DNA from 2 places in the Arthrobacter sp. UYCu723 genome. Region 1 is predicted to be linked to the other one. Evidence: predicted binding sites of a transcription regulator. Region 1 holds the regulator's gene; the other holds the start of a gene.
The links. Region 1 encodes Rex, which represses fermentation and respiration genes when NADH is low (regulators of the CRP and FNR family bind a similar motif). Its sites were predicted from a motif close to CTTGTGAANNNNTTCACAAG; they were not measured.
Positions count from the first base shown of each region.

Region 1 (7,501 bases):
GATCCACACCGCCGCCGACCGGATCCGTAGCGCCGGATGGGATAGGCAGCGCCAGAGCGGCGCAGTTGAGGGCGCAGTTGGGAAAGAGCGTGGTCAGCGCGTGGGGCCGCGGAAGCGGGAGAAGCCCCGCCAGAGGCCGTAGATCGCCCCTCCGACCGTGGCAGCCTTGAGGCCCAGTGTGGCGGCCCGTCGTCCGGAGCGGAAATCGTAGACCGGCCAGTTGTGCTCGCGGGCATGGCGGCGCAGCCGGGAGTCAGGGTTGATGGCCACGGGGTGCCCCACCATGCTCAGCAGCGGAATGTCATTGTGCGAATCGCTGTAAGCCCAGCACCGGTTGAGGTCCAGGCCTTCGGCCCGGGCGATCTCGAGGACGGCCACGGCCTTGGCCGGGCCATGCAGGATATCGCCCACCAGCCGGCCGGTGTACGAGCCATCCAGAATCTCGCCGACAGTGCCAAGGGCTCCCGTGAGTCCCAGCCGGGAGGCGATCACTGTGGCGACCTCGATCGGTGTCGCTGTCACGAGCCAGACCCGGCGGCCCACCCTGAGGTGCTGTTCGGCCAGGGCCTTGGCTCCCGGCCAGATCCGGGATTCGATCATTTCGTCGTAGACTTCTTCGCCGAGCGCCTCGACGTCTTCGACCGTGAAACCGGACGCCAGCGTTAGGGCAGAGTCGCGGACGGCGTGCACGTCGTCCATGTTTTCGCCGCGCAGCACGAACATGAGCTGCTTCCAGGCGAACCCGGCCGCCTGCGGGATGGTGAAGGCCCCGCGCTGGTGCATCTTGCGGGCCACATGGAACAGGCTGGCGCCCTTCATGAGGGTGTTGTCGACGTCGAAAAAGGCGGCTTCGCCGTGCTGCGATGATGCAACAGGCTGCGTGGCCACAGCGACGTACTTCTCCTCAGGCATGCATCGAGTCTAGTCAATGCCGCGGCGGGCTCCCGTCGCGCGGATCGAGGACGGGGCAGTAAGGGCCGCGCTTCGACGCAGGCCGGCCGGCCGGGCTACCGTGGAACCATGCCCAAGCCTGCGCCCCTCCCCGATGTCGTTCTGATCACCAAAGCTGACTGCCACCTCTGCGCCGAGGCGCGCGCCGCCGTCGGGCGCGTCACCGCCGCCCTGGGGATCGGCTGGACGGAGCAATCGGTGGATGACGATGCGGCGTTGCGTGAGCGCTTCGCGGAGGAGATCCCCGTGGTGCTGGTCGACGGCGTCCAGCGCGACTTCTGGAAGATCGATGAAGTCCGCCTGGCCCGGACCCTGCGGCGGGTGCTGGACACGCAGCCCTGAGACGCGACTGCTTTGTTGGCTGAACTGCGGGGGCTTTAGAGTGGGAACCACAACGCGACGCAATGGAGCAGATAGTGACTTCGCTGGATTCATCCCCCGAGGCTGTGCCCGGGGGAGCCGGGACTGCCGCCAAGCAGATTCCGCCCGCGGCCGTGGCACGGCTGACGATCTATCTGCGCGCCCTCACGACGTTGCTGGCCGATGGAGTGGACCGCGTCTCCTCCGAGTCCCTGGCCGAGGCGTCCGGCGTCAGTCCGTCGACCCTCCGCAAGGACCTGTCCTACGTGGGGTCCTACGGGACGCGCGGCGTGGGCTACGAGGTTCAATACCTGAACCGGAATATTGCCGCCGCCCTGGGACTGACGCACGACTGGAAGGTCGCGATCGTCGGGGCCGGCAACCTGGGCAAGGCCCTTGCCCGGTACGGCGGCTTTGAATCCCGCGGATTCGACATTGTGGCGATTTTCGATGCCGACCAGATGGTGGTGGGCAGCGAGGTGGGTTGGCTGCGGGTCAGCGACGCGGCAGACCTCGAGCCGGTCCTGCAGCGGACGGGCGCCAATATGGTGGTCCTGGCTCTTCCGGCCGCGGTGGCGCAGAGCGTGTGCGACCGTGTCATTGCCGCCGGCGTGCGGAGCATCCTCAGTTTTGCCCCGGTGATGCTGCAGGTTCCGCCCGGAGTCAACCTCCGCAAGGTGGACATGGCAACCGAGCTCCAGATCCTCGCCTACCATGCACAAAGGGCGCAGGATCCGGAAGATGCTGTCTAGTTTCAGCCAATCTTTCCGGTTCCCGTGCCCTGGGCGCTGGTGCCTTGCGGACTATTTACCGAACGGGTTGCCAGGCTGCCCGTAGGGATTTGCGAAAGGCTGGTGCTTTCGGAAGTAAGGGGACGTCGCCGGCAGATACAGCATCACGATTGCCGCAATGCCGGCAAGCACTGCCAGGGTGCCGATGCTCAGCGGGAAGAGGCTGACAATCGAGAGTGCGGCGAGGACCGTGCCCAGGATGCGCGCCCAGTTCTTACCCTTGCGGACGTTGAAGGCAACGAGGGCATAGAGGCCGGCACTGATCACGGCGAAGACCACAATGGTGCCGACGAGGATGGGCTTGATCTCGCTGAAGTTGACCTGGGCGCCGCCTGCCGCCATCTGCTCTTCGAACATGTTCCGCACCGCCGGGGTGTCCAGCGTGAAGATGGCCAGCAGGAGCGAGAGCAGCCACACCGCTCCGGAGGCGACGATCAGCCAGAAGGCGGTGTTGACGAGCTTGGGCACACCGCCGGGCGCCTGCTGCTGGCCGGCGGGGTACTGGGCATAGGGGGACTGGCCGTACTGCGGTGCCCCGTAGCCGGGGGCCTGCTGGCCGTATTGCGGGGCCCCGTAGCCGGGGGCCTGCTGGCCGTACTGCGGCGCCGCGGGGGCCTGCTGGCCGTATTCCGGCTCGTTCTGGCCGTACTGCGGGGCCGGGGGTGCCTGCTGGCCGTACTGCGGCGCCGGGGGTGCCTGCTGGCCGTACTGCGGCTCGTTCTGGCCGTAGCCGGGGGCCGGCTGATCGCCCGGGGCGGGGCCGTCCGGGTTTGACGGCGGGACTGGAGGAATACTCATGGTCGGTCCTTTGTGTGTCGAACTGGATCGGCTACCGGGACCAGTAATCCTGCCCTGCCCCCAGCATGGTCTAGTTCAACCGTACAGCGGGCGGGCCGCCGTGCGGATCATTCCGGAGAGGTATTCTCAGCCCCGTTTCGACGGCGGACTCCGGCCGCTGGGAGGCCGCGGCGGGGCGGGCACGCCGCCGCGGCCTCCCGCTGCGTGCTCTTGCCGGACGGCGGGTCAGACGCGGCCTCGCAGTGACTCGAACCAGGCCTGTGAATTGGGCAGCCACATCAATACGGTGGCCGCGAGGCTGATGATGAAGCCCGGCCAACTGCTGCCGTTCCGGCCGTCCGCGGCGCTGGCGCTGATGATGGCCAGCAGCAGGGACACTCCGGCAACGATGGTGAGGGCGAAGCGGGCCCATTCCCGGCCTTCCTTCATCTTCATGGCCAGGATGATCTGGGCGGCGGCCAGCGCGAGTGCCACCAGCACCAGTAGAAGCACCACAATGCCAATGCCTGGAACGACGGCCAGAAGGACGAAGGACCCGAACAGGCCGACAACGCCTCCCAGCAGGCCAAGGAGGCCTCCGATCAGCCAGACCCAGTAGGACACCTTCAACTCGGTCGGCATTCCCGTGACGCTGAACATGCTGGAGAAGCCGCCCCGGGGCATGACATCGTTGAAGTTCCGGGGCCTGTCGGTGGGCATCTCGAAGCGGAAACCTCCAGGGGACGCAGGCTGCTGCGGCGGCTGGTAGGGCTGCAGCCCCGGCGGCGGGTACGCCTGCGGTGGCTGGTACGCCTGCGGCGGCTGGTAGCCCTGCTGACCCGGCGGCTGGTACGCCTGCGGCGGCTGGTAGCCCTGCGCGGCCGGCGGGCTGGCCAGGGGTGGTTCGGAACCGGTCGGCGGAACATTGCTGGGCGGCGGAGGCTGGGCACCCGGCTGCTGCGGCGGGGGTACCTCATCGGGGTTGCTCATGGCTCTCACTGTAGACCGCGAATCAGCCGTAATCTAGGGAATTTCAGCCCGTTGCGGACCATGCCGGAACTCGGCTGGGCGGGTCCGCCAAAGCGCTGGCGGAAGCCGGCGCCGGGGCATCGCCCGGCTTAAGCACAGCACCCCGCCCCATCCCAGGGATGAAGCGGGGTGCTGCTGCAGGCGTTGACTATGCTGCGGGGGCGATGAAAGCCAGTTCGAGGTTGACGGCAACCTTGTCGCTGACCAGCACGCCGCCGGCGTCCAGCACTGCGTTCCAGGTCAGACCGAAGTCCTTGCGGCTGATGGTGGTCTCGGCGGACAGGCCGGCGCGGGTCAGGCCGAACGGGTCGACAGCTACGCCGTTGAACTCGGTCTCAAGGGCCACCGGGCGGGTAACACCCTTGATGGTGAGTTCGCCCTGGAGTTCGTAGGCGTCACCCTTGGGGACGATGTTGTTGGAGACGAAGGAGATTTCCGGGAACTTCTCGACGTCGAAGAAGTCTTCGCCGCGGACGTGGCCGTCGCGGTTGACGTCGCCGGAGTCGAAGCTCGCCGTCTTGATGGTGGCATTCACCTTGGAGTCGGCGACGTTCTCGGCGAGGTCCAGGGTGGCTTCGGCGTCCTTGAACTGGCCGCGGACCTTGCTGATGCCCGCGTGGCGGACGGTGAAGGCAATCTCGCTGTGCGAGTTGTCGAGGGTCCAGGTGCCGGTGGTGATGTTGGCGGGAAGTGCCATGGTGTTCTCCTTGAGTCGGGTGGGTGGTGCACTAAGTCTGATCGTCACTTGAACCTCATTTGTTGAAGTCTCAACTAACTGCTTCACCCAGTATAAACATGCATTTGCATCTTTTATTCCAACCCTGGGGAACATTTTTCACAACACTTGAGTTCTACTTCTTGTAGAAGATTTCGTCATTGCCCCTGCCCTTTGAGAAACTGGTACACATGCCCCAAGCCACTGTTCATTTGCTCCGCCACGGCGAGGTCAACAATCCCGACGGCATCCTGTACGGCAGGCTGCCGGAGTTCCACCTCTCCGAGCTCGGCCGGGAGATGGCCCGGACGCTGGCGGAGCACTTCAGGGAGCGGTCCGCGCAGGGGGCGAACATAGTCCATCTGGCAGCCTCTCCGCTGATCCGCGCGCAGGAGACGGCACAGCCCATCTCCGAGGCGCTCAGCCTCGAGATCACCACCGATGCGCGGATCATCGAGGCCGCCAACTACTTCGAGGGGCTCCACGTCAGCAAGGCGGAAATCCTGAAGCCGAAGCACTGGCCGATGCTGCGCAACCCGTTCCGGCCCTCCTGGGGCGAGCCGTACAAGGACCAGGCCGCCCGGGTCATCGCCGCCGTCCAGGACGCACGGTTGCGGGCCATCGAACTCGGCGGCGACGGCGCCGAAGCCATCCTTGTCAGCCATCAGCTGCCCATCTGGGCCACCCGGCTCAGCGCCGAAGACAGGCCCCTCTGGCACGACCCACGCAAGCGGGAATGCACCCTTACCTCGGTCACGTCGCTGGTGTTCGACGACGCCGGCAGCCTTGTGCGCGTTGAGTACAGCGAGCCCGCAGCCGCCCTCCTGCCCGGTGCGTCCAGCACCCCGGGAGCCTGAGCATGAGCGACCGGAACGGACCACTCTCTCGCCGCAGCGTCCTGACAGCAGGCGGTGCGGCGCTCGCCGTCGTGCTGGGGCTCTCCGGCTGCGCCCAGGAAGATGCCTTGGCGAAGCAGGCCAAGGCCGGCGACAACAAGAACTACGTGGCCGGTGACGGTTCGGTGACGGAGTTCGCCGTCGCGGACCGGAAGACCCCGGTCGGTTTCAAGGGGACGCTCTTTGACGGCACGGCCGTCGCGCCGGAGGACTTCCAGGGCAAAGTCACCGTGCTCAACTTCTGGTTCGCCGCCTGCGCCCCGTGCCGGGTGGAAGCGCCCTCGCTGGAGGCCCTGCACCAGGAGTTCAAGGACCAGGGTGTGCAGTTCTATGGTGTAAACCTCCGTGACGAGAAGGCCACCGCGGATGCGTTCGACAAGACGTTCAACCTCACCTACCCGAGCTTCAACGACAAGGACGGCGCCGTGCTTTTGGCCGTGTCCGGACTCGTGCCGCCGGGAGCCGTCCCCACCACGCTGGTGCTGGACAAGCAGGGCCGGGTAGCTTCCCGTGTCCTCGGCGAAATCCAGAGGGGGACCCTCAAGTCCCTCATTGCCGCTGCCGTGGCCGAGTAGCGGACGGCCCCACCGTGAACAGCCCCTTCGCCGAAGCCATCCTGAATGGTTCGCTCCTGCTGGCCATCCCGGTGGCGCTGCTGGCCGGATTCGTCTCGTTCCTCTCGCCCTGCGTGCTGCCGCTCGTCCCGGGCTATCTGGGCTACGTCACCGGGCTGACCGGCGTCGACCTCCAGAAGCAGAAGCGCGGCCGCATGCTGGCCGGCATCGGGCTCTTCGTCCTGGGCTTCTCGGTGATATTCGTGCTGCTCGGCGGGGCATTCGGGCAGCTGGGGACACTGATCACCGGTTCGGAGAACAAATGGATCACTCAGCTGCTCGGCGTGCTGGTGATCATCATGGGCGTCGTGTTCATGGGCGGCTTCGGCTGGCTCCAGCGCGATGCCAAAATCCATGCCAGGCCGCCGGCCGGTCTGTGGGGTGCGCCGTTGCTGGGTATCACCTTCGGCCTTGGCTGGGCGCCGTGCATTGGGCCCACCTATTCCGCGGTCCAGCTCCTGAGCCTCTCCGGCGGATCCTCCGCGGCCAAGGGCGCCTTCCTGGCCTTCGTGTATAGCCTTGGCCTGGGCATTCCGTTCCTGCTGATCGCCCTGGCCGTGCGCCGCGGCATCGGCGTGATGTCCTTCTTCCGCAAACACCGGCTCGCGATCCAGCGCACCGGCGGCGGCATCCTGATTGTGCTGGGGCTGCTGATGGCCAGCGGAGTGTGGGGGACCTGGGTCTCCGGGTTGCAGTACTGGTTCCAAACCGATGTGAAATTGCCGATCTGATGAGCGAGCGAGTGAACGTAGACAAGAAGTCCCCGGCCCCCGGCACCATGCCGGACGGCAAGCCCGTTCCGGCTGCCAAGCCCACCGCGGATGCTGTATCCACCGCAAAGGCGGAAGCTGTTCTTCCGGTGCTCGGCCCGCTGGGCATGCTCCGCTGGGCCTGGACCCAGCTGACCAGCATGCGCACGGCCTTGTTCCTCCTGTTGATGCTCGCGGTCGCGGCGGTGCCCGGCTCGCTGTTCCCGCAGCGGCCCGCCAACCCGTCAATCGTCACGCAGTACATCAAGGACCACCCGGACTACGGCAAGCTCCTGGACACGCTGCAGCTGTATGACGTGTACTCCTCGGCCTGGTTCTCCGCGATCTACATCCTGCTGTTCATCTCCCTGATCGGCTGCGTCGTTCCCCGGGCCATTGCGCATTACAAGGCCATGCGCTCCCAGCCGCCGCGCACGCCTGCCCGGCTCTCCCGGCTGCCGGAGTACGGCACTCTCGTGATCCCCGCCGACGCCGGGATCCCGGCGTCGCGCGCCATCACCGAGGCGGCCGAACTGCTGAAGAAGCGCGGCTACCGCGTCGATGTCCGGGACCGCGACGGCGCGCGGCCGTCGCTGGGGGCGGAGCGGGGCTTCCTGCG
Region 1 is NZ_JBSSBW010000001.1:2,425,411-2,432,911, forward strand. Features, by position in the region: gene ACVWZ8_RS11380 (HAD family hydrolase) at 94-912, opposite strand; gene ACVWZ8_RS11385 (glutaredoxin family protein) at 1,021-1,293, shown strand; gene ACVWZ8_RS11390 (redox-sensing transcriptional repressor Rex) at 1,368-2,063, shown strand; gene ACVWZ8_RS11395 (hypothetical protein) at 2,115-2,900, opposite strand; gene ACVWZ8_RS11400 (hypothetical protein) at 3,126-3,869, opposite strand; gene ACVWZ8_RS11405 (YceI family protein) at 4,057-4,605, opposite strand; gene ACVWZ8_RS11410 (histidine phosphatase family protein) at 4,815-5,480, shown strand; gene ACVWZ8_RS11415 (TlpA family protein disulfide reductase) at 5,483-6,094, shown strand; gene ACVWZ8_RS11420 (cytochrome c biogenesis CcdA family protein) at 6,109-6,864, shown strand; gene resB (cytochrome c biogenesis protein ResB) at 6,864-7,501, shown strand, end outside.

Region 2 (7,501 bases), 1.1 Mb from region 1:
CCCCGGAATCGGGACCATGGCTGTCCTCCCAAGCCCCGGCGATCAGCGGTCCCCGGTCCCAGTAGAATGGACAGCGGATGGGTTGACCAGGCGGCCGCGCGTCACGCAAGTGGCTCGAGGAACGTCCGGGCTCCGCAGAGCAGGGTGGTGGGTAACGCCCACTCGGGGTAACCCGCAGGCCAGTGCCACAGAGAACAGACCGCCTGCGTGCCGTGTGTGCCTGCACAGGCGGCAGGGCAGGTAAGGGTGAAACGGTGGTGTAAGAGACCACCAGCTTCCCGGGTGACCGGGAAGGCTAGGTAAACCCCACCCGGAGCAAGGCCAGACAGGGCACGTTTGAGGGCTGCTCGCCCGAGTGTCCGGGTAGGCTGCTGGAGGGCGTCGGCAACGGCGTCCGTAGATGGATGGCCGCTATTCCCGCGCCGGTAACAGCGCGGGAACACAGAACCCGGCGTATCGGTCAACCCATCCATCCACCGCCGCAGGGCTAGCCCAGGTGCAGCTGCTTCGAAAGCTCCCAGGGGTCGTCGGTGAAGACACCGTCGGCGCCGTCGCTGCGCAGGCGGGACGCGGTGGCGTCGTCGTTGACCGTATAGGGCCACACCGTCAGCCCGGCATCCTTGAGCTTGCGCAGGTAGTCGGCCCTGATGCTTTTGTTCGGTCCCACATGGTCTATCCCGGCAGCGCGGACCTCGGCCGGATCAGGCTCCTCGCCCTCGCGCAGCAGGTACAGGACCTGCAGCCCGGACTTGGCCAGGGTCTGGGCAACCGGGTAGCTGAACGACTGGACAATCACTGTGTCCTGGACGCCGCGCCTGAGGATCGAGTCGGCAAACGCTGCCAGGTCGATAGCCGGATCCTTCACTTCCGGCACCAGGACACTGCGTCCGCCGTACTCGTCCAGCATGGCTTCCCAGGTGGTGGGAGAACCCTCGGCGCCTCCCCGCGGGTTCTTGATGTGCGCCGCCTTCCATTGCTCCAGGGTGATGTCCGCCGGGCTGCCGGTCACGCCGTACATGGTCCGGTCCACGGTGTCGTCATGCAGCGGCACGAGGGTCCCGTCCCTCAGCGGCCGCAGATCCGTCTCGATCGGGAACGCCGTCTTGCTGACGGCTTCGAAGGCTTCCGCGGACGATTCCGGATACACCAGTGAGCCGCCGCGGTGCGCCACCAGCGTGAAGCCGGCCGCGGCCTGGTCCCTAGCGGAAGAGGCTGGGGCGGAGGACGACGAGGCGGACGGCGTCGGCTCTGCAGCCGCGGACGACGACGGCGTTGCCGCCGGCTGTTGCGCGGCGCAGCCGGTACACAGCAGCAACGCGAGCCAAAGGGCCCAACGCTTGACCATCGCCTCAGCGTAGCGGGTTGCGCCCTTCCCGTGTGAGTGATTTCACGCGTAACGGGGCACCGGCCGCCGCGTTGCCGACTTAGAATGGATAGCGAACGTAGAAGTTCTGCCACCGGGTCTGCGTTTGCGGCCGGTGGTTTTTCTTTGCGCCACACGCAGGCGCCCGGGGTGGACCGAATCCCCGGCGAAACCCAGGTTCCGGACACCCTCCGGCGGCCGACTTCCACATACGAGGACGTATGTGGTGGATTTTAGGAAGGTAGTTCTGTGAGCCAGACGTCAGATTCTTGTCTTGATACGTGGATGGGCCGCGAGGCGCTCGCCGAGGCCATGATCCCGGTGATTGGCCGGCTGTACCGCGAGAACAACGTGGTGACGAGCATCCATGGTCGGAGCCTGATCAACAAGTCCACCATGAATATCCTCAAGGCGCACCGCTTCGCCCGCCGGATGAGCAAGGAAGAACTCCGCCTCGAGGAGACCGCCCCGCTGCTGGACGCCCTGACGAAGCTTGATCTCGGCGCGGCGGCTATCGACATCGCCCGCCTCACCGAGAAGTACCGTGCCGAGGGCGATGGCGTCAGCTTGGATGAGTTCCTGCGCGAGGAACTCGCCGAGGTCGTCGGGAAGCGCGGCGGCGACGACCGCACCAGCACCGACGTCGTCCTCTACGGATTCGGCCGCATCGGCCGGCTCCTGGCCCGCCTCCTGATCGAAAAGGCAGGCGGCGGGCACGGCCTGCGTCTGCGCGCGATCGTGGTCCGCCGCGGTTCGGACAACGACCTGGCCAAGCGCGCCAGCCTGCTGCGCCGAGACTCCGTCCACGGCTCTTTCGAAGGCACCATCAAGGTGGACCTCGAGAACGACACCATCACGGCCAACGGCGTCCAGATCCAGGTCATTTACTCGGACAACCCCGCCACGGTGGACTACACCGCCTACGGCATCCATGACGCACTCATCGTCGACAACACGGGACGCTGGCGCGACGCGGAGGGCCTGTCCCAGCACCTGCAGAGCAAAGGCGCCTCCCGCGTGCTCCTCACCGCTCCGGGCAAGGGCGAGCTGAAGAACATCGTGCACGGCATCAACCAGGGCACCATCACCGACTCGGACAGGATCGTCTCGGCCGCTTCCTGCACCACCAACGCCATCACCCCGGTCCTGAAGGCGATCAACGACCGTTACGGCGTGGTGCACGGCCACGTGGAAACTGTCCACTCCTTCACCAACGACCAGAACCTGATCGACAACTTCCACAAGGGCGACCGCCGCGGACGCTCGGCCGCGCTGAACATGGTCATCACCGAAACCGGTGCCGCCAAGGCCGTTGCGAAGGCCCTGCCCGAACTGCTCGGCAAGCTCACGGGCAGCTCCATCCGCGTCCCCACCCCGGACGTGTCCCTGGCCATCCTCAACCTGAGCCTGGAAAACGGCACCACCAAGGATGAGGTCAACGACTACCTGCGGGAAATGTCGCTGCATTCGGGGCTGCGCAAGCAGCTCGACTACATCGATTCTCCTGAGGTTGTCTCCACGGACTTCGTCGGTTCCCGCCGGGCAGGCATCGTCGACGGACTGGCCACCATCTCCAACGACAAGAACCTCGTCGTCTACGTCTGGTACGACAACGAGTTCGGCTACAGCTGCCAGGTTGTCCGCGTCATGGAGGAAATGGCCGGTGTGAACCCGCCGTCGTTCCCCGCCAAGGATGCGGCTTCGATCCTTGCCGCCGCCGGTCTGCCTGCCGGCGTCTGACGCCGGCGGCTTCGCTGCACGCCCCTGACCGGGACTTATTGTTCCTTTCCCGGCCGATGCTCTGGAATCGGCCGGGAAAGGGAACCACAATGGAGCCATGGAACAGAACTCGGCTGTGGAGCACGAAACCACCCTGGAACGCGCGCTGGATATCGCCCGCCGGAACGTCAAGGAAGCAAAGCGTCTCCTTGATGATGCCCTCGCCAAGCACAATGCCGGCGAGATCGACGACGCAAGGGTCAAGCAGCTCGAGGAGCTGATGGACCTGGCCAACGAGGACCTCGTGCGGGTGATGAAGGAGAACTAGCAGGGCACTTGTCCTCCACATTGTGGAGAACGCCCTGAGCGTCGGGGGTCTGCCCTAGGATTCTGGGGTGCAGCAAGAACGAACCGCTCCGGAGCTCAATGACCGCGCCGGGTCATGACGGTCACCTGGGCGGATTTCCGCCGGGCGCGACGCCGGTCCCGCCAGGCCTGGGCCCTGCTGGCCGCCGTGGCTATCGTTCTGGCCGGTGGATTGGGCTGGTTCTTCACCAGCGGACAGTTCGCCGCCATGGAGCCGCCGGCCGCCGGACCCAGCGAGGCGCCGGTCCTGGCGAAGGGCTGGATGACGGCCGTGCACTCCGTGCACCCTGTTCCGCCGGGCGCTGCGGCTGCTGCGCTGGACACGCTGCCGGTCAAGGGCCGGGCGGCGAGCGGCAACTACGACCGCGCCGCCTTCGGCCAGGCCTGGCTGGACGTGGACCGCAACGGCTGCGACACCCGCAACGACATCCTCCGCCGCGACCTGCCGGACGCTCAATTCACCGAAGCCTCCCGCTGCCGGGTGGCCGCCGGGACATTGCAGGAACCGTACACCGGACAGCTCATCGCCTTCCGCAGGGGCGCCGAGAGCAGCAAGGCCGTGCAGATCGACCATGTCGTGGCACTTGGCGACGCCTGGCAGAAAGGCGCGCAACAGCTGACGGCCCAGCAGCGCGAGCACCTCGCGAATGATCCGCTGAACCTCATCGCCGTGGACGGCCAGGCGAACCAGGACAAGAGTGCGTCCGACGCCGCCACCTGGCTGCCCCCGAACAAGGCCATCCGCTGCCATTACGTCGCCCGGCAGATTTCGGTCAAGGCGGCCTACCGGCTGTGGGTCACGCCGGCGGAGAAGGAGGCGATGAAACGGATCCTCACGTCGTGCCCTGAGCAACAGACGATCGTTCCTCGCCGGGTCCGCTGAGGGGCCGGGAAGCGGGGTTGACGGTACTCAATTGACTTGCTCAGTAGACTGCAGCATGGACATTGTGAGATACGTTACGCCGTTGCTTGGCACCTGGCAGGGAGAAAACCGCTCCCGGATCATGCCGACGGACGACTACTAGGACTCGGCGGCCACCGCCACAGTGAGGGTGACCGCGGCGCACTTCGCGAGCGCCGCCTACACCTGGTCAGACGGTGAGAGCCCACAGGAAGGTCTGCTGCTCCTGGCCGGCGGACCGTCCGACGCGGAGCCGGCCACCGCCGTGTGGGTGGACTCCTGGCACACGGGCCGGGCACTGATGCAGTTCTCCGGGACCGTGGGCGGGGACGGTGTCCTCCGGCTCAACGGCTCCTACGCGGCGCCGACCGGCCCGGACTGGGGCTGGCAGATCCACATCCACCCGGGGGAGGGCCGGGGCGGACGCCTCACCATGCACAACGTCGTCCCAGGTGAGGACCCCTATCAGGTGGTGGAGCTGGTACTCGAACGGTAGGGTACCGGCATGGACATCATCCTCGTACCCGGATTCTGGTTGGACGCCTCGTCGTGGGAGGAGGTCACCCCGCCGCTCACCGCGGCCGGGCACAAGGTCTACCCGCTGACGCTGCCGGGCCTGGAGTCGGCCGATGCGCCGCGCGCCGGCATCGGCCTGCGCACCCACATCGACGCCGTCGTGGCGAAGATCGATTCCTTCGATGCACCTGTGGTCCTTGTGGGCCACTCCGGCGGCGGCGCCATCATCCACGGCGCCGTCGATGCCCGCCCGCACCGGGTGGCCCGGGCAATCTACGTGGACAGCGGCCCGCTCGCCGACGGCGGTCTCATCAATGACGAGCTGCCGGCCGACGGCGACGGAATTCCGCTGCCGCCGTGGGAGCTGTTCGACGACGACGACCTTGTCGACCTGACCGACGAGCTGCGGGCCATGTTCCGCGCCCGCGCCATCCCGCAGCCTCGCGGCGTAGCCCAGGACCGGCAGCAGCTCAGGGATGAACACCGCTTCGAGGTTCCGGCCACCGTCATCGCCTGCGAATTTCCGTCCTCCCTGCTGTCGGAAATGATCGCCGGGGGCCACCCGTACGTGGCTGAACTCGGGAGGATCCGCGACGTCGAATACGTGGATCTGCCCACGGGACACTGGCCCCAGTTCACCCGGCCGGCGGAGCTCGGCGCCGCGATTCTTGCCGCCGTCGACCGCTCGTCGTGAAGGGGTTCAGACCCACGGAGCTGCAGGGCCGCGCTAGCTGGCCGGCCGTCGTCGGCTCTCAGTGCCCGAACGGGTCCGGATCCACGCCAGGCATCCAGATCAGCCCGGGGACGCCCCAGCCGCTTTTCTTGGCCTGCTTCATGGCCTTGCGGGCGTAGCGGTCGATCAGCCGGTTGACATACAGCTTGCCGTCGAGGTGGTCGTACTCGTGCTGGATCAGCCGGGCGAACCAGCCTGTTGCCTCGAAGTCGACCGGTCTGCCGTCGCCGTCGAAGCCCTGCACCCGGGCCCACTCGGCGCGCTTCAGCGGGTACTGCCCGCCGGGAAAGGACAGGCAGCCCTCTTCTTCCTCGTCAGGGTCCGGCAGTGCGCCGGAGATCTTGGAGAGGGTCAGCACCGGGTTGACCACGACGCCGGATGGCGGCGCGCCGTCGTCGTTCTCGAACCTGTACACGAAGAGCCGCTTGCCCACCCCGACCTGGGGCGCAGCCAGACCGACGCCGTTGGCGGCGTCGTTGGTCTCGAACATGTCCGCGATCAGGGTGCGGAGTTCGTCGTCGAAGGCGGCGACTTCCGCGGCCCGGCGGTGCAGCACGGGCTCGCCCCAGATCGTGATTGGCAGAACGGTCATCTCAGGTGTTTTCCTCTAATGCTTGCTGGCTGGTCGCTTCCGGAACGTCAGCCGGCGATGGTGCGGCCGACGACGTCGCGCATGATTTCGTTGGTGCCGCCGAAAATGGTCAGCAGCCGGGCGGCGAGGTAGGCCTGGGCCACGGGGTATTCCAGGATGTAGCCGTACCCGCCGTGCAGCTGGAGGCAGCGGTCCGTGATGGACTTGGCGCGCTCGGAGGCCCACAGCTTTGCGCGGGCGGCGGAAGCTGCGTCGAGTTCTCCGGCGTTGAAGGCAAGGATCGCCTGGTCGACGTAGGCTTCGGTGACCTCGACCTCGGTGAGGATATCGGCGAGCTCGAAGCGGCTGTTCTGGAAGTCGATGATCCGCTCACCGAAGGCGTTGCGTTCCTTCGTGTAGCGGACGGTCGCCTCGTACATGGCGCGGACGACGGCGGAGCTGGCGGTGGCGATGGCGAGCCGGCCCTGGGGGAGCTGTTCGGCGGCGTACTGCAGGCCCTTGCCTTCCTCACCCACGAGATCCGCGTGCGGGACCCGGACGTTGTCGAAGAACAGTTCCGCGGTATCCGAGGCCTTGAGGCCCATCTTGTCCAGCTGCTTGCCGGTGTTGTAGCCCTCGCCCTTCTGGACCATGAACAGGGAGAACGAGTCGCGGTTTCCCCGTCCGGTGCCGCCGTCGGTCCGGGCCAGGACCAGGGACGCGTCGCCGGAAATGCCGTTGCCGATGAAGGTCTTCTGGCCGCTGATCAGCCAGTCGCCGCCGTCGCGCACGGCCTTGGTGCGGATGCCGCGCAGGTCCGAGCCGGCGCCGGGTTCGGTCCAGGCGATGGAGGTGATGATCTCGCCGGACACCATGCCGGGCAGCCACCGGCCCTTGAGATCATCGGAACCATAGGCCAGTAGATGGGGGAGGACCATGTCGTCGTGCAGGTGGAAGGCCAGGCCCACGGCGAGGTGGTTGCTCTTGGCGAATTCCTCGTCGAGTACAGCCCGGTAGCGGTAGTCGTCCATGCCCAGGCCGCCGAATTCCTCCGGGACCGCGAGGCCCAGCAGGCCCTGCTCGCCGGCCGCAGTCCACAGCTCCCGGGACATCATGTGGTCCTTGTCCCACTGGGCGTAGTGCGGGGCGACCGCGCGCGCGTTGAATTCGGCGGCCATTTCCCGGAACATCTCGTGGTCTTCTTCAAAGAGCTTGCGCCTCATTGCGGGTCCTTCCGTTGACAGATCCTGGGATGCCACTGCACAGGCAAACAACTGCACAGACGACAAAGGCCGCACCGGTTATCCGGTGCGGCCTTTGTCTAAGGTCGGA
Region 2 is NZ_JBSSBW010000001.1:3,484,140-3,491,640, forward strand. Features, by position in the region: RNA gene rnpB (RNase P RNA component class A) at 79-472, shown strand; gene ACVWZ8_RS16315 (glycerophosphodiester phosphodiesterase) at 488-1,345, opposite strand; gene ACVWZ8_RS16320 (glyceraldehyde-3-phosphate dehydrogenase) at 1,613-3,103, shown strand; gene ACVWZ8_RS16325 (hypothetical protein) at 3,201-3,410, shown strand; gene ACVWZ8_RS16330 (HNH endonuclease family protein) at 3,525-4,331, shown strand; gene ACVWZ8_RS16335 (DUF1579 family protein) at 4,501-4,845, shown strand; gene ACVWZ8_RS16340 (alpha/beta fold hydrolase) at 4,855-5,559, shown strand; gene def (peptide deformylase) at 5,618-6,190, opposite strand; gene ACVWZ8_RS16350 (acyl-CoA dehydrogenase family protein) at 6,238-7,392, opposite strand.
Region 2: ACVWZ8_RS16320 (glyceraldehyde-3-phosphate dehydrogenase) is a predicted target of Rex. The motif match lies at 1,375-1,394, and genes of this name have one in related genera.